Regions from separate parts of the Rhizobium centroccidentale genome, predicted to be linked through region 2. Evidence: riboswitches for the same ligand, from Rfam matches in the RefSeq annotation. Region 2 holds a riboswitch; each other region holds the start of a gene.

The links. A riboswitch is a leader RNA that binds a small molecule or an ion and turns the genes downstream of it on or off. The one in region 2 is predicted to bind cobalamin.
Region 1: another riboswitch for cobalamin. It lies ahead of PH562_RS24515 (aromatic ring-hydroxylating oxygenase subunit alpha); the one in region 2 lies ahead of PH562_RS03610 (DUF1636 family protein).
Region 3: another riboswitch for cobalamin. It lies ahead of nrdH (glutaredoxin-like protein NrdH); the one in region 2 lies ahead of PH562_RS03610 (DUF1636 family protein).

What each region holds. Positions count from the first base shown of each region.
Region 1 covers NZ_JAQJCG010000022.1:86,502-92,331, reverse strand. Annotated here, with positions in the region: gene PH562_RS24530 (FAD-binding oxidoreductase) at 1-126, opposite strand, end outside; gene PH562_RS24525 (L-threonylcarbamoyladenylate synthase) at 153-1,127, opposite strand; gene PH562_RS24520 (DUF6656 family protein) at 1,187-1,804, opposite strand; cobalamin riboswitch at 2,152-2,355, shown strand; gene PH562_RS24515 (aromatic ring-hydroxylating oxygenase subunit alpha) at 2,452-3,696, shown strand; gene PH562_RS24510 (FAD-binding oxidoreductase) at 3,699-4,787, shown strand; gene PH562_RS24505 (glycoside hydrolase family 25 protein) at 4,815-5,825, opposite strand.
Region 2 covers NZ_JAQJCG010000002.1:356,340-362,169, forward strand. Annotated here, with positions in the region: gene PH562_RS03605 (FAD/NAD(P)-binding protein) at 420-1,835, shown strand; cobalamin riboswitch at 2,032-2,248, shown strand; gene PH562_RS03610 (DUF1636 family protein) at 2,357-2,770, shown strand; gene PH562_RS03615 (ABC transporter ATP-binding protein) at 2,781-3,560, shown strand; gene PH562_RS03620 (ABC transporter substrate-binding protein) at 3,581-4,540, shown strand; gene PH562_RS03625 (FecCD family ABC transporter permease) at 4,603-5,619, shown strand.
Region 3 covers NZ_JAQJCG010000009.1:156,582-162,411, forward strand. Annotated here, with positions in the region: gene PH562_RS14465 (LacI family DNA-binding transcriptional regulator) at 1-491, opposite strand, end outside; gene PH562_RS14470 (acyltransferase family protein) at 752-1,897, shown strand; gene PH562_RS14475 (hypothetical protein) at 2,106-3,344, opposite strand; cobalamin riboswitch at 3,504-3,721, shown strand; gene nrdH (glutaredoxin-like protein NrdH) at 3,968-4,189, shown strand; gene nrdI (class Ib ribonucleoside-diphosphate reductase assembly flavoprotein NrdI) at 4,201-4,596, shown strand; gene nrdE (class 1b ribonucleoside-diphosphate reductase subunit alpha) at 4,605-5,830, shown strand, end outside.

The DNA of each region.
Region 1 (5,830 bases), on a different contig from region 2:
GTGATAGAGCCCACGGTTTTCCACCAGATGCGGCGCGATTTCGGCCGGGTCCCGCACGGCATGTTTTTCGCCGACGATGGCGACGAAGCGATCGAGAAGGTCGGAGGAGGGGACGGAGCTGCTCATGGCGTGTCCTTTGCCTGATGGCTGATTTAGTCTCTGGGCGCGGCGGCGCGGCGCAGCCGGTCGTTGATGGCCTCGCCGAGGCCCTCGTCGGGAATATGCGAGAAAGCGATCGTGGCCGCACCGGTGGCATCGGCGCGCTTCATGAAATCGAAAAGATTCGCGGCAGCTTCCGAAAGATCGCCGCTGGTGCTCAGATCCAGCACGGCAACCGCATTTTCGATGCCGGGAATGTCAGGCGTCCCGAAGCGGATCAGCGCTTCGTTCGCGGAAACATCCGTCGCGTCGAGCCGCACGGCTGCACCCGGCGCATAGTGTGAGGCAAGCATACCGGGTGCCTCGATGGCAGCGGAAGCCTTCTTCTTGCGCTTCAGCGCCTTGCCGGCCACACGCTCGATCTCGCTGGCTGCCAGCCCGCCGGGTCGTAACAGTCGCATCTCGCCATCCTCGACCTTGACGATGGTCGACTCCACGCCGACGACCGAGGCCCCGGCGTCGAGGATGAGCGTGATCCGCTCTCCGAGATCGTCGTCCACATGATCGGCGCTGGTGGCGCTGATCTTGCCCGAGGTATTGGCGCTCGGCGCGGCAAGCGGCCGGTCGAAGGCGCGGATCAGGTCTCCGGCAAAGCCCCGCGGTACGCGGATACCGACCGTGTCGAGGCCGGCGGTCGCCAGCGGATGGATGCCGCTATCGGGCTTGAGCGGCAGCACCAGCGTCAGCGGTCCGGGCCAGAAGGCTTCCGCGAGCTTGCGCGAGATGGGGTCGAAGACCGCATAGCGCTCGGCCATCGCAAGATCGCTCATGTGGCAGATCAGCGGATTGAAGCGCGGCCGCCCCTTCGTCTCGTAGATCCGGGTAATCGCGGCAGGATTGGTGGCATCGGCGGCAAGGCCGTAGACCGTCTCCGTCGGCAGCCCGATCGGCAGGCCCTCGGCAAGGGTAGCCGTCGCGACCTCTATTGCCGTTTGCGGATGTTCGAGAATATCTATGTGTCGTGCCATGGCCTGCCTGCTTGCAGTTCAGGCCGTTTCTTATGCCCTTCGAGTTTTCGGATCAATCGTCAAAGCTGGCGAATGATGTCGCGAAGCTGCTCGTTGCGGGCGCCGAGCAGAAGAACGTTGCGGATGGCGATCTGCGGATCGTGGGTGTGGAACAGTACGCCGTTGCCGCGGACGTCGCGATTGATCGTCAGCTTCTTGTCTTCGGCTTGCCTGTCCGGATGGATGGCGACCGCGAAATACATCCGCGAATATTTGAGGCTGATATCCTCGAAGAAGTTCTCTTCGTGGCCGATCCGGGCAAAGAAGTTGGCTATGTAGAAGGCCCAGTTCACCTGCTCATATTGGGCGAATTGCGTCCGCGCGGCGGTGACATGGCAATAGCCGAGATGCGGCGTGTCCTTCAGCGTGTGATGAAAGATGAGCTTCGGGAAGCGGATGGACCTATGGAAATTGTTGAGCCGGTCGTGGGTCTTTTCGCCGGCGTCCCGGAGCTTCAGCGCCGTGCGTTCGGCCACCTGTTCATGGGTGAGGTATTCGCGCTCTTCTGCCAGCCAATGCGGCCTGTTGCGGTTGATGCGGCCGGTGCGCAGGAATTCGGTGTACCCCGTCGTTGATACCGGCTGCGCCGGTTCAGGCTCGGCGGGCTTCCCAGCGTCGAAATATCTGAGTTTGGCCATGCCGGATCTCGCTATAAACTCTTCGGCGACATGATGGACTACGGAGCTTGAGCCGAGCTTGACCGCGCCGGACCGAAGGCTCCCGATAGCGGCTCTGTCGGCGCTCTCAGCCGTGCAACTAGCCTCCCAATTATCGGCCGTTTGCAGACCTGTCGCAATCAGGATAAAGCGTCATTGGTGGAATGCACATACGATGCTCGGAGCGTCTCTGATGCAAGCGCCCAACCAATTGAATTTCCTCTCTATATTCTCGCGGCACGCAACCGTCCGGGCGTCCCGTTTCGACTGTCGTCAATTTCGGAGCCGATGTCGCATTGCAGCGCAGCGGCTGGCGGAGCCGAGAGCTATGATGCCATCAATCTCAAGGTGCCGTCTGCTAGGGAGACGGAGAATTGGGAAGCCGGTCAAAATCCGGCGCTGCCCCCGCAACGGTGGTGGAGTGAGGCATGGCGGATAAAGCCACTGGGTCGATCGACCTGGGAAGGTGCCATGGGGCTCTGGAAACAGGGCCGCTCCAGAGCCCGGAAACCAGCCTTGGGCACATAGGTTTACTGACCGCGGCGGGTGGTCGGGACATTGCTTTTGGCCGCTCCCAATCGGCCGCGCATGTCCTTTGCCCGCCTTCTGGTACTGCTAAGGATAGGCAAATGGACATCGGCAGCAAAGTTCTGCGGCAACTGAAGAACCACCGGACGGGTTTGAGCCTTGAGCAACCGTTCTACACCGATCCGGATTACTTCAAGCTCGATATGGAGACGATCTACTATCGCGACTGGCTGTTTATCGGCCATGATTGCGAAGTGCCGCGCGCGGGCAATTATTTCACCGTCCAGATCGGCGATTATCCCGTCGTGATCGTTCGCGGCCGCGATCAGGTCATCCGCGCCTTCCACAATAGCTGTCGCCATCGCGGCTCGCGTGTCTGCACCACCGAGCGCGGCTCGTCGGCAAAGCTCGTCTGCCCCTATCACCAGTGGACCTACGAGCTCGACGGCTCGCTGCTCTTCGCCCGCCAGATGGCGGAGGATTTCGACAAGAGCCAGTATTCGCTAAAGCCGGTTCACTGCGAAAGCGTCGGCGGCTACATCTTCATCTGCCTCGCGCAGAACGCCCCCGATTTCGCACCGGTTCGCGCCACGATCGAACCCTACATGGCGCCGCACCGCATCAGCGAAGCCAAGGTCGCCTTCCAGAGCACCATCATCGAGAAGGGCAACTGGAAGCTCGTCTGGGAAAACAACCGCGAGTGCTATCATTGCGCGGCCAATCACCCCGAACTCTGCCGCACCTTCCCGGAAGCTCCGACCGTGACCGGCGTGCAGGGCGCGATGAGCGACCCCGTCATCACCGAGCACTGGGCACGCTGCGAAGCCGCCGGCCTGCCGAGCGAATTCAAGATCTCGCCGGATGGGCAGTTCCGCACGGCCCGCATGCCGCTGATCGAAGGTGCCGAGAGCTACACCATGTCCGGCCAGAATGCCGTCAGGCGGCCGCTCTCGCCCGATGTGACGATCAACGGCATCGGCACCATGCTGCTGTTCCACTATCCGACGACGTGGAACCACATGCTCGGCGACCACGCGATCTCCTTCCGCGTCCTGCCGATCAGCGCCGAGGAAACTGCCGTGACCACGAAGTGGCTCGTCCATAAGGATGCCGTCGAAGGTGTCGACTATAATCTGGAAGAGCTGACCCACGTCTGGACCGAAACCAACGATCAGGACCGCCGCATCGTCGAGGAAAATGCCTTCGGCATCCGCTCGCCGGCCTATGAGCCCGGTCCCTATTCGGAGATCCACGAAGGCGGCGTCATGCAGTTCGTCGAATGGTACACGACATTCATGATCAACCGGCTGCAGGGCGATCAGGCCAAGCTGTCGGCGGTTGCCTGAGCATGAACATGACCGTCTCCCTTCCGCATCGCCACCTCGACCAGATGCAGCCCTGGAATGATAGGCAGCATGTGCTCGAATGCCTCTCGGCAACGCCCGAAGCGCCTGACGTGATGACCTTCACCTTCGGGTCCGACAAGGATAACTGGTTCCGTTATCTGCCGGGCCAGTTCGTGACGCTGGAGCTGCCGACGGCTCCGGAGCCGGTCATGCGCACCTATACGCTGTCGTCCACGCCGTCGCGGCCCTTCTCGGTCGCGGTGACGGTGAAGGCGCAAAAGGACAGCATCGGCACGCGCTGGATGTTCGAGAACCTGAAGCCGGGCATGCGCATCAAGGCTTTCGGCCCGCTCGGCGATTTCAGCCATGTCCGTCATCCCGGCGAGAAATATCTTTTCGTCTCGGCCGGCTCCGGCATCACGCCGATGATGTCGATGACGCGCTACATGTCCGATATCGCACCGCTGTCTGATATCACCTTCGTCAACTGCTCGCGCAGCCCGGCCGACATCATCTTTCGTTCCGAGCTCGAATATCTCGCGCGCTTCATGCCGAACCTCAATCTCGGTTTCATCGTCGAAGGTTGCGGCCGAACAGACCTCTGGTCCGGGTTGAAGGGTCGTATCGACAAGGCGAAGATCGGCCTGCTGGCGCCCGATTTCATGGACCGGACCATCTTCTGCTGCGGCCCGGAAGTCTTCATGGACGCCGTGCGCTCGATGCTCGAAGCGCATGGTTTCGACATGTCGCGCTATCATCAGGAAAGCTTCCAGCCGGCCAATGCGGCGACACCGCTTGCGGAAGTCTCCGACGATGCATCGGGCGAGGCGGCGACCACGATCCGCTTCACCATGGCGGGCAAGGATGTCGTCTGCGCGGCGGGCCAGACCGTGCTTCAGGCGGCGCGCGGCGCCGGCGTGCGCATCGGTGCCGCCTGCGAATCCGGCCTCTGCGGGACATGCCGGGTCATGAAGCTCTCGGGCGAAGTCGAGATGAGCCATAATGGCGGCATCCTCGATGACGAGATCGACGAGGGCTATATCCTCGCCTGCTGTTCGCGTCCGAAGACGGATGTGCAGATCGAGGCCTAGCATCGATCTAAGGGCGGTCGTACCGGCCTAGAAATCCTGATAGTTCAGTTCGTTGATCTCGACCGGCTTGGTTTGCGGGGTTGACGCGGTGACGACCGGGTCGATCTCGGTCATGAGCGAAACGAGCATCTGCCGCGGTCCGCTGCACATCTGTGCAAGCGCGATCGTCAGGTCCGGCGCGGGCAGGGGTTTGGCCGGCAGGAGATCGCCCTGCGGCCAGATCCTCGCGAGCTGAACCTTCGTCATCGGCACGACATTGACGTCGATATCGGTGAGCGTCCCCGGCACCCGATAGGGGCAGCTTTTCTCCGAGCAATTGTCCGACGAAGCGAACTGCCAGATGGCATAATTGTCCCAGTTGCCGAGTGGGAAAGTGCCTTTGACATCAGGCTTGTAGCGCGCATACCACAAGGGCAGCCGCGACAGCAGCGGATAGGTACCCCGGTGATCGGCGATGTAGCGCGCCATATTGTGATTGACATAGAGAATGGGGTAGCGCCCGGTCTTGACCTTGATGTGGGCGACATAGATCTGCGCATCGTCGAGTGACATGAACTGCGTCGTGTCCATGCCGTCGATATCGAGCACCATCAGCTCATCCGGCTGTGGATCGGCATAATCGAGAAAATGATTGGCCTGGTCGATCGGATTGCCGGGCCGCCCCAGATGATAGGCGCCCCATAACAGACCATTCGCCTTTGCCAGCATGCGGCGCGTTTGAAAGAGCTCACGGCTGACTGCGTACTTACGCCACATCGTCCTGCAATGGGCCACCGTATCGCCGCCGTGATCGCCGGTGCAGCTGAAGCTTTCGGGCAATCCGTCGGAGGCCTTGGAGATGAAGCCGGCTATCCGTTTGTCCTGCAGAAACGCGTTCCAGTCGATGGTGTTCAGCTCGTAAGCATCGACAATCAGGGCGTTTTTCGGATCGCCCCAGGGCGGGCTTTCGCCGGCCGAAGGCTTGGAGACCGGCCCCATCAGTGCCAGGATCGTCAGCAAGCCGTAAATGAGGAGGTTACTCTTTCGGTATCCTTTCATGAAAT
Region 2 (5,830 bases):
CGAAGGGAGTGTCCGGCCGTCGGCCGTTTTCCGTGCCGCAGCTTGGTCGACCCTATTCCGACCGGACAAGAAAGCACTTGCTAGCAGCGCGTTTTCGCGCTTTCATATACGACTAAATAAGTAGACAATAGCAATAATTCTGCTGCCCGATGGCTTTTGACGAAGTAATCATATGGCGGCCGATTGCAGGCATCTGGTGTTGGATCGGAGTTGGACCTGCCTGTCGCATCTTTCATTTTGGAAGGGTCCTGATTGAAGAAGCGCGACGCGTATTGAGAACGGAAGCGGCTTTCGTGCGTTCTGTCGGCCGCGGTTCCAAGGTTGCCGAGTTCCGGATATCGGCGTCTGTGTTTCCGGACCTGTGAAGTGAGCAAGCCCAAGAAAGGCATGATCGACCACCTCTTGCCCCAGGAGTTGATATGACGGTTCAGGGATTCTTTTCCGCCAGGACGAACGCGACGGCGCAGCCTTATGCGATGCCGCGCATTGCCGTGATTGGGCGCGGTTTTTCCGGCATGATGATGGCGATCGCCCTGATGAAGACGGTGCGCTTTCCCTTCCATCTGCAGCTTTTCGATCCCAATTCCAGCGTCAGCGGCGGTCAGGCGCTCGCCTCCGGACATAGCAGCGAAATTCTCAACAGCCGTGTTCGCGATCTTTCCGTTTCCGCCGGCGATCCCGACGATTTCAATCAATGGCTTTGCGGCAATGCGCCTTTCCGCAGCGCCGTGCCCGCCGCCATACCCGGTTTTTTGCAGATCTTCGTGCCGAAGAGCATTTTCAGCGACTACGTCTATCAGCGCTTTTCGGAAGCCTTCTCGTCACGGCGGGATGTGGCGGTGCAGGTCAGCAGTGAGACGGTCTTCGGGCTTCGGCGCGTTCGTGGCGGCCGTTTCGCAGTGGAAAGCGATGGCGCCGCCAATGCGCCTTTCGACATGGTGGTGCTGGCGACAGGCTATGGCATTAGCGATCACGAATTCCAGGCCAGCGATCTCGTGACCGTGCCGACCACGGTGCGCGCGCGCCGTCTCGTGTCGCGACCGCATACGATCCTGCTCGGAAGCGGCCTGCGCGTTGTCGATCGGCTGCTGCAGATGCGTGAGAGCGGCTATACGGGGCAGATCACTATCGTTTCGCGGCGAGGCTTTCTGCCGCAGAGCCACACGCGCAATAATGCCGATCCGGTTTTCCCTGCCGACGAGATGCCCGGCAAGCTCAGCGAGATCGTCCGCTTCGTCCGCAAGGCTTGCGGCGAGGCGGAGGCGAACGGCCAGAGCTGGCAATCCGTCATGAACGGCTTGCGCAAGCATGCGCGCTCGCTTTGGCGATCCCTGCCGGCAGGGCAGAAGCAGCAGTTCAATCGCCATTTGCGGGCGCTTTATGACAGCCATCGCAATCGGCTGCCCGAAGCGCTGCATGTGCGCCTCAATCAGGAGCTTGCCGAGGGTAATACACTGCTGCGGCGCGGTCATTTTATCCGCCGCACGCCGACCGGGCTGGTTTTGAAGCCGGCTGGCCGGCAGGAGACCGAGCAGCTCTACGCCGACGACGTAATCGACTGTCGGTGCCAGGCGCCCGACCTGAACGCACCCTTGCTGCGTAGCCTCATCGATGCCGGCCTTGCGGTGCCTGACGAGCTTGGCCTCGGTCTCGCCGTGGAGGCGACAGGCTCGCTCGAGGTCAACGGGCGCACGACGGAGGGGCTTTTTGCGATTGGTCCCTTGGGACTTGGAAGTCTCCCCGACATCGATCTGGTGCCTGAGATCGTGACGCAGGCCTATGCGGCGGCAGAGAGTGTCGCGGAGCGTTTCCATCCTCAATGCAAGGCGGTCTGACAGCTCTGCGGCTTCTTCCATTTTGGATCGTGTTTGCGGTGCCTTCGCATGTGCATATCGCAGTTTCAGCCGCGAGCGGAGATAGTGGCTTGCTATCTGTTATGTAATAACGTAACAGATTGTTGTCGCTTAAGCCGAAGCTCCAGGACAAATGAAAGTGCATATGACATCGCCGTTGCCCGCATCCGCTTTCTGTGACATGAATACCGCCGATGGTGCTGCTTTCGGATCGATCCTGATAGCGGCTGAAAAGGGAACACGGTGCGGATTACCCATCAGGGGCCAAGACCGTGGCTGCCCCCGCAACTGTAAGCGGAGAGCGCGTTCGCAATATGCCACTGGCGTTAAGCCGGGAAGGCGCGAACGAGTTGTGACCCGCGAGCCAGGAGACCTGCCATCGACGATATCAACCGCAACGGACGGGGTGTTCCGATGGAAAATCAGTGGTTGGGCGAGGGCGCCGCTGCGTCCGCTGGCCCTATCTTGACTGTGCCTCCGGCGAAATCTCCGGGAGGCATCTCATGGATAATACAAAAGAGGCGACGCACCGGATCACCGTGTGCACCAACTGCCGTTATGTCGGCAAACCATGCCGGCCGGGCCTCGAGCTCCTGAAGCATTTGCAGATGGCGATCTCCCAGGCTGGCGCTGCACTTGCGGATGATTTCTGCCTGGAAGGCAGTGTCTGCATGGCGGGTTGCGAACGGCCGTGCACGGTCGCTTTCCAGGCCAAGGCAAAGGCGACGTACCTCTTCGGTGACATAGAGGATGCGAAAGATATAGGTGCCCTCATCTCCTTCGCGAAGCTTTATCGGGATCGCCCCGATGGGCTGAGCCGCGAAAGCGAACGCCCGCGAGCGCTGGCAGGCAAGACCCTTGCGCGCATTCCCGCCGCCATCGTTTCAGCCGAACGCCAGCTGGTCGTGTTGCAATAGGAGCCGGGTCATGTCCGAACGAAGCGCACGACTGGAAGCAGACGGCATCAGCTGGGGTGCCCAGAAGGGAATGCCGATCATTAGCGGTATTACGCTGTCCGTCGAGGCTGGCGCCCGGCTTGCAATCATCGGTCCGAACGGAGCCGGTAAGTCGACCTTGCTACGCTGCCTCTATCGCTGCCTCAAGCCGCAGCGGGGCAGGGTGCATCTCGACGGCGTGGATCTATGGTCCATCGGTCCGCGGGAGGTGGCGCAGCGGATCGCCGTCGTGCCGCAGGAGACGCCAGGCGATTTTCCTTTCAGTGTGCGGGATGTGGTGTTGATGGGGCGTATTCCGCATCGCAAGGGCATGGCGCGCTGGAGTGATCGCGATCACGACGTCACCGCCGCAGCCCTTGCGCGGCTGGAGTTGGAAGCTTTGGCACCGCGGCAATTCGCGTCGCTGTCCGGCGGCGAGAAGCAACGGGCGCTGATCGCCCGTGCCTTGGCGCAGGAGCCGGAGCTCATCATCCTCGACGAGCCGACCAATCACCTCGATATCCGACACCAGCTCGAGATTCTTGAGCTACTCAAGGGACTCGGCCCGACGATCATCACCACACTGCACGATATCAATCTCGCCGCTGATTTTGCGACGCAGATCGCCGTCATGGATTGCGGGCGGCTCACGGGCCACGGCGAACCTGCCGAAGTCCTGACTGTGGAGCACGTCTCGAGCGCTTTCAGGGTCGGCACGCGGCTGCATCACACCGACGGCGGCCCGCAACGATTTTCCTTTTCCCTTCGATAATACGATCATTGGAGTTATTCATGTTTTCTCGCATATCCCTACCTGCCGCGGCCTTGCTTATCGGAAGCCTGTTTGGGGGAACGACATTCGCCAAGCCCGTCACCGTGCGCAGCTGCAATCGCGATGTAACCTTCGACAAAGCGCCGGAGCGGGCCGTTTCCAACGATGTCAACCTGACCGAGATGATGCTGGCGCTGAAGCTGCAGGACCGCATGGTCGGCTATACCGGCATTTCCGGCTGGAAGACGCTGGATGAGAAGCTGCGTGGCGGCGTGAAGGAACTGCCGGAGCTGTCGCCGAAATATCCGAGCAAGGAGGTGCTGCTCGGTGCCAACGCGGATTTCTTTTTTGCCGGATGGAACTACGGCATGAAGGTCGGCGGCGAGGTAACTCCGGAAACGCTCGCCCCCTTTGGCATCAAGGTTTATGAGCTGACCGAATCCTGCATCTTCGTCATGCAGAAGAACAAGCCGACCATGGACGACATGTTCGTTGACCTCCTCAATCTCGGCAGGATCTTCCGTGTCGAGGACAGGGCGGAAGCGCTCGTCGCCGGTTATCGCAAGCAGCTTGCCGAGATCCAGGCGAGGATCGGTCATGTCGACAAGCCGACCAGCGTCTTCGTCTATGACTCCGGTGAGGAGAAGCCGTTCACATCGGGGCGCTACGGCATTCCAACCGCATTGATCGAGGCTGCCGGCGGCGTCAACGTGATGGACGACGTCCAGAAGAGCTGGACGGAGGTGTCCTGGGAGCCGGTCATCGAGAAGAACCCGGAAGTGATCGTCATCGTCGATTACGGCCAGGTGACTGCCGCCCAGAAGATCGCCTTCCTCAAGGGCAATCCGGCTGTCAAGAATATCGATGCCGTAAAGAATGACCGCTTCGTGGTTCTGCCCTATGTGCAGGCGACGCCGGGGCCGCGCAACATCGAGGCCATTGCCACGCTTGCCAAGGCCTTTCACCCGAGCGCCATGTAATCGTCTGCAATGTCGATCCGTCCAGTTCATCACGGGGCGGATCTCTTCCTCAAGATTTAAACATGCGCCTCAACCTCTCTATTCTCATCCCCTTGCTCGCGATCGGCTTTATCCTGTCGATCACCACCGGTGTGTCGCTCGGTTCGACATCCATTCCGTTCTCCACTGTCTGGTCGATCATCGGCAACAGACTGCATGCGGGTGCCTTTCCGGTTATCTGGTCCAGCGGGCAGGAAAGCATTGTCTGGGACGTCCGTTTCCCGCGCGTTGTTCTGGCGGCGCTCGTCGGGGCGGGGCTTGCCATCACCGGCGCCGTCCTGCAGGCGCTGACGCGAAATCCATTGGCGGACCCGCATCTCCTCGGCGTCTCCTCCGGGGCGGCATTCGGCGCTATTCTGGCGCTGTTGCATACCGGGCTGATCCTCGGCCTGTTGACGGTGCCGTTGTTCGCTTTTGCCGGCGCCTTACTCGCAACCGCGGCCGTCGGGCTGACGACGCGGCTGACGCGCTCGCAATCGGCCGATCGGCTCGTCCTGTCGGGCGTGGCGGTTGCCTTCGTGTTCACGGCACTTGGCAACCTCCTGATCTTTCTGGGCGATCCGAGAGCCGCCAACACCGTTGTCTTCTGGATGCTGGGCGGGCTAGGACTGGCACAATGGCAGCATCTTATCTATCCCGCCGGCATCCTGCTGCTCTGCCTCGTCTTGCTTCTCCCGAAGACGAGGGAGCTCAATGCACTTGCGATGGGCGATGAAACGGCCGTTACACTTGGCATTGCCGTCGCGCAGTTTCGCCTGTTGCTCTTCGTCATCACGGCGCTGCTGACCGGCGTGATGGTCGCCTTTTCAGGCGCAATCGGTTTCGTCGGGTTGATGGTGCCGCATTTCGTGCGGCTGATCGTGGGTGGGGATAATGTGCGTGTGGTGCCGCTGAGCGCCGCTTTCGGCGCATTGACCTTGATCTGGGCTGATATCATCGCGCGCCTGGTCATGGCTCCAGAGGACATGCCGATCGGCGTGGTCACCGGGCTTGCCGGAGGCGTCGCCTTCATCCTGATACTGCGGAGCGGACGCGCATAGATCGACCCATTGCCAAGCTGTTTTCCTGGCCTATTTCCGGCGGGCATGGTCGATGCGACAGGGCGTCGCCAAGATGAGAGCGGGCGATACCCGGTTTTGAGCGAGATTGCGGACAGGATAAGGGCATGGAATGCCTTCGTGTCGCCTTTCTTTGTCTTACAAGGCGTACGCGTAAAGACTATGGAATTCGCAATCCTACTATAGGGCGACT
Region 3 (5,830 bases), on a different contig from region 2:
ATGTCGTCGATCGGGATTTCGCCACCGCGCTTTTTGGATGATTCAATTCTCACTATGGGAACGCCGGCCTCGACCAAGGGATTGAAATCCTTGGCCTTCAGCGTGAAGAAGACGCCGACCACGCCATCGACACGGCCCTGTCGGGCCCAATCGAGAAAATGACGTTCGCGCTCGGGCGTCCCGTCCGTGTTGACCGTGATCACATCGTAGTTCTGGCCGTCGGCGATCGACTGAATGCCGCGAATCAAAGACGGATAGAACGGATTGGTGATGTCGGGCACGATGCAGGCGATGGTCATCGTGCGGCTCGTCTTGAGCGCTTGCGCAAAACGGTTTGGTACGTAGCCGAGGTCCTTTGCCGCCTTCGTGATGCGCTCCCATGTCTCTGCCGGGATGGATGCTCCGCCGCCGCTCAGCACCATGGAAACGGTGGCCTGCGAGACCCCCGCAGCCCTTGCGACATCCTTTTGCGTTGCTCGTCCGTTTGTCATCGCTCACGTACTTATACGTATTATTTATACGTATAAATAAAAGTTCGCTGGCTGAGTGTCAAGCGTCCCGTCGGGCTCTGCCCATCCTTTTGGCGGAGAGACTGCCGTGCTTGGGAAAGGTGCCGTTTGTCGATATGGGCGTTCGCCTCAGGGTGCTCTGGCCTGCTCGGCCAAGTTTCAGGGAGGCTTGCGGCCCAACGTGAAATTTTGAGTAGTTCACTACATAATCAATTAATGGTTGAAATCTAAAATGCGAAAATATGGAGAGACCATCACGTCGGCATGATCTGGATTTTGTCAGGGTGGCAGCATTTTTGCTGCTGATCATCTACCACGTTAGCCTGATTTATAATTCGAGAAATTTCATGCTGAAGGCACCGGACAGTTCTCCCGCCTTCGATATAATCCATTTGTTGACGCATCCGTGGCGAATGACGCTGCTGTTTTTCATCTCCGGCGCCGTGACGGGTATGCTGCTGGTGAAGCATCCTCCCGGCGCGTTAAGGAGTGCGCGGACAAGACAATTACTGATGCCTTTTCTGGCTGGTATGCTGTTTCTGATCCCGCCACAGATATATGTATTTTTGAATGCCAAGATGGGAGTGCATATCAGCCTTTTGGCGGTCTTCTGGAATTATCTGACCTTGACTCCGGTTTCCTTGCCGAGCGGTGAGCAGACGCTGCTCGCCGGCATGCAGCATCTTTGGTATCTCCTGTATCTGTGGAGCTATACCGTGATCATCACGCTCGCGGTGGCGGTGTGGCCATCGTTGTTGTCCTATATTGGAGATCGGCTTGCCCCTTGGCTTACGGGCAAATGGGTACTGATAGCGCCCGCCTTGCTGTTCATTTTCCTTCGGCTCGTCTTGAGACCAATTTTCCCCCCGTCACTGGAGTTTTTGACTGATTGGTATAGCCATGCCGTTTATATGGCTGCGTTCGTGATGGGAGCTGTGATGGCAACGCGTGACGATTGCTGGGATGCTATTGTCAACATGCGGAGACCGGCGTTGATTCTGACGGTCGCTTGCGCGGTGGCTTTGGTATGCCTGTTTCCCAGCCTGCCATCCAGTGATCCAGAAATGTGGCGGCTGTCTGTCGGGAGAATACTTGGTGGTGCGTTCCAATGGTGCGCGATCGTCGCCGTTCTCGGCTATGCGAGGATTTGGTGCCGATCGGAAAATGCCGTGATCCGCTATCTCAATAGGGCGGTTCTTACCTACTACGTTCTCCACCAGACCGTTATGCTGCTGATCGCCTACGGATTGGATCGTATGGGACTCTTGTCCGCCGTGTCGTTTATCCCAATTGCCGTCGCCACTTTGGCAATCTGCGCTGTGGCTTACGAACTGAAGTTTCGTCTGGAGGGTGCTGCGACCGCAAAGTTTCGTCCGCACGCTGCCTGATATCATGGGCGGCTTGGCAAGCCGGATTCTTATCGATCGCCAATTGTCGAGAGCTGGCCGAGCACCGGCTCCCGTTGCGATGTTCAACAGTTAGCGATCGATGGCATCGCGCTTAAAACATGGCGCTCAAAACAGGTGGCGGTAGTCAGATACTGACTACCAACGAACAATGATCCGAATCGGATCGCAATCTCTACACCTCAGGCTCTCAATGCACTGCTCCCGATCCGCCGGCCGCAACGATCGCAAAGGGCTGCCCCTCGACGGGAATGCTGCGGACTTCCATCAGTGATTGGTTATCGACCATGCGCACGAGGCCGTGGCGCGGATCGGTAATGGCGATGAGATTGCCGGCGATCGCCAGACGAGGCCGCGGGTCGCGCCAGTGACCGTCCTTGCTGTAAGGTTCGGTAACGGTCTCGGATTTCACGATCGCGCCTTTCACGACATCAATAAGATGCAGATTGCCGTCCTCGGTGAGAATGTAGGCGATCTGCGGCTTTGCCGGATCGAGTATGAAATCGACCCGTCGTGTCGGCAGTTCGATCAGCTTGTAGGGTTGGTCAGAATTGTCCGGATCGATCAATACGACGTTCTGCTCACCATAATTGCCGAGGAAGAATTGCATGGACATGCCGCCGAGCAATGTCGAGACCTTGCCCTTTGGCAAGGAAGAGCCATAGGCGAGCATCTCCACCTTTGGGCCGTCGATACCGCCGGGGCGAGCGATCAGGACACCTTCCTCGCAGCCGAAGGCAATCAGCCGGGCGGAAGTCGCTTCCCCATGAAGCCCTGTGCAGCGCTTGATATCACCAACCTGCTCTCCCGTTCGGTCCAACACGCGCAAGCCGAGGCGCGGCGGCAACTCGCCTTCCTTCACGGAAGCCTCCATGTTCGGCACCGACACGAGAAGATGGTCGCCCATCGGAACGGCAACGCCGTGGTGGGCGGCGATGGTCTGGAATGAACGAATATCGGGTTTGCCTTCGGCAAGGCCATTTTCGGACAGGAGATCGAACTTGTCGTCGCGGTCGTAGAAGATTGCGACATTGTTGCCGTGCGTCACCACGTGCCCAGGCTTTTCGCCCTTGATCGATGTCCGGAGCAGTTTCGGATCGGAAAGTTCGATGTCGCGATGTTCGCCGTGGTCGGAGAGGGATATGCCGGTCGCAATCGCGTGGACCACATTCTTTTCGCCTTGCACGGCAAATATGGTGCGGCCGGATTGACTGAGAGACAGGGAGGCATAGCCGTGAAGATCGAACCGGCCGATTTCCTTGCCACTTGAGGCATCGATCGCGCGGACGATCGGCAGGCTGTGATCGGCGACGAATAGTCGCCAGCTTTCCGTCTCCTTTTCGTCGTCGGCAAACGACGGGAAGGGAAGCAGCAAGGCGCAAGCCAAGGATGAGGCTGCAAGGAGGATACCAGAGCTTGTGTTCGGCATGAAGGGTCCTTTATGTAATAACATTACAGATGCAGCGTAATGAAGTAACGCTGCATCTGTCCAGCCCCTGTGCACGCGTCAGGCGAGATTGTCGGAATTCATCAACATCGAAATTGGCTTGAGGCCATCGAAGCAGTTGACGCAATTTTAACTGAAGATACTATATATAGTGTTCGAGGTTCTTCTGATTCGCAAGAATTGGAGGCTAAGACGGGAATCTGGTCGGCGAACATGATGATCGCTAAGCCGGAGCTGCCCCCGCAACTGTGAGCGGTGAGCATTCGTTCAATGACGTCACTGAGACCGTGTGTCTTGGGAAGGCAAGACGAATGTTATGACCCGCGAGCCAGGAGACCTGCCTTGAGCATTGACGTCCACGGGCGGGGTGTCCGGCTGGCGAGCGATGGTCCATGCGGCATAATGGCCGCCCTCGCTTCCTCGAAGATCCCGCTGATAACTTCGGGGTGAAGTCCATGTTCCTGAGTATCTATAGTCGCCCGCGCGAGTGACGGCCGCTTAAATGCGTCCGGCCGCCGGCTAGGTTTGCTCCACTTTTCACCCGCCGAGCGGGCATCATCCGATGCCCGAGCGATTTTCCGTGCCCATCCATACGAGGATATCTCATGAGCATCACCGTCTACAGCAAGCCCGCCTGCGTCCAGTGCACAGCCACGACCCGCGCGCTTGATCGCCAAGGCATCGACTACACCATCGTCGACGTATCGACCGATGCCGCCGCCTATGAGCTGGTGCAGGGTCTCGGCTATCGCCAGGTTCCGGTTGTCGTCGCCGGGGAGTTGCATTGGGCCGGCTTCCGTCCCGACATGATCAGCGCTCTCGCTTAAGGAGCCGGGCGGTGGGCGAGATCGTCTATTTCTCCAGCCGGTCGGAAAATACCCATCGCTTCGTTACGAAGCTCGCATTGCCGGCTGCTCGTATCCCGCTTGCCGCGGGAGACGAATTTCGAACGACCTCGCTCTATGTCCTGATCGTCCCGACCTATTGCGGCGACGGTGGCAAAGGGGCCGTGCCCAAGCAGGTGATCCGCTTCCTCAACGATGCGGGCAACCGTTCGAACATCCGCGGGGTCATCGCCGCGGGCAACAGCAACTTCGGCGCGACCTACGGGATCGCCGGCGACATCATCTCTGCTAAATGCCAGGTGCCGTATCTCTATCGGTTCGAACTTCTGGGCACGGATGAGGATGTCGCCAATGTCAGACAGGGATTGGAACGATTTTGGATACGCTAAGCTCTTCTTTGTTGCGGGACGCGGGCGAAAAACCGCAGAGCACTTTTTCTGCTACCACGAATGATCGGCCAGCCAAGGCGGCGGAACCAGCATTGGATTATCACGCACTGAACGCCATGCTGAACCTCTATGATGAGCACGGAAAGATCCAGCTCGACAAGGATCGTATGGCGGCCAAGCAATACTTCCTCCAGCACGTCAATCAGAACACGGTCTTCTTCCATAACCTCAGGGAAAAGCTCGATTATCTGGTGAGGGAAGGCTACTACGAGCAGGAGGTTCTGGATCAGTATTCCTTCAATTTCGTGCGCGATCTCTTCGATCACGCCTATGCGAAGAAATTCCGTTTTCCGACCTTTCTCGGCGCCTTCAAATACTACACCAGCTACACGCTGAAGACCTTCGATGGAAAACGCTATCTCGAGCGTTATGAAGACCGCATCTGCATGGTCGCGCTGACGCTGGCGCAGGGCAGCGAGCAGATTGCGCGCGATCTGGTGGACGAGATTATCTCCGGCCGCTTCCAGCCGGCAACACCGACCTTCCTCAATGCCGGCAAGAAGCAGCGCGGAGAGCTGGTCTCCTGCTTCCTGCTGCGTGTCGAAGACAATATGGAATCGATCGGCCGCGCCATTAACTCGGCTCTGCAGCTTTCGAAACGCGGCGGAGGCGTGGCGCTATCGCTCACCAACATCCGTGAGGCCGGCGCACCCATCAAGCATATCGAGAACCAGTCGTCCGGCATCATTCCCGTCATGAAGCTGCTGGAAGACTCCTTCTCCTACGCCAACCAGCTTGGCGCGCGGCAAGGGGCGGGCGCCGTCTACCTGAACGCTCACCATCCCGACATCATGCGCTTCCTCGATACCAAACGCGAAAATGCCGACGAGAAGATTCGCATCAAGACACTGTCGCTCGGCGTGGTCATTCCGGACATTACTTTCGAGCTCGCGAAGAACAACGAGGATATGTACCTATTCTCGCCCTATGATGTGGAGCGCGTTTATGGCGTGCCATTTACCGAGATTTCGGTGACGGAGAAGTATCGCGAGATGGTGGCCGACAGCCGCATCCGCAAGAAGAAGATCAAGGCGCGCGAATTCTTCCAGGTGATCGCCGAAATCCAGTTCGAAAGCGGTTATCCCTACATCATGTTCGAGGACACGGTGAACCGCGCCAATCCGGTTGCCGGCCGCATCACCATGAGCAATCTCTGCTCGGAAATCCTGCAGGT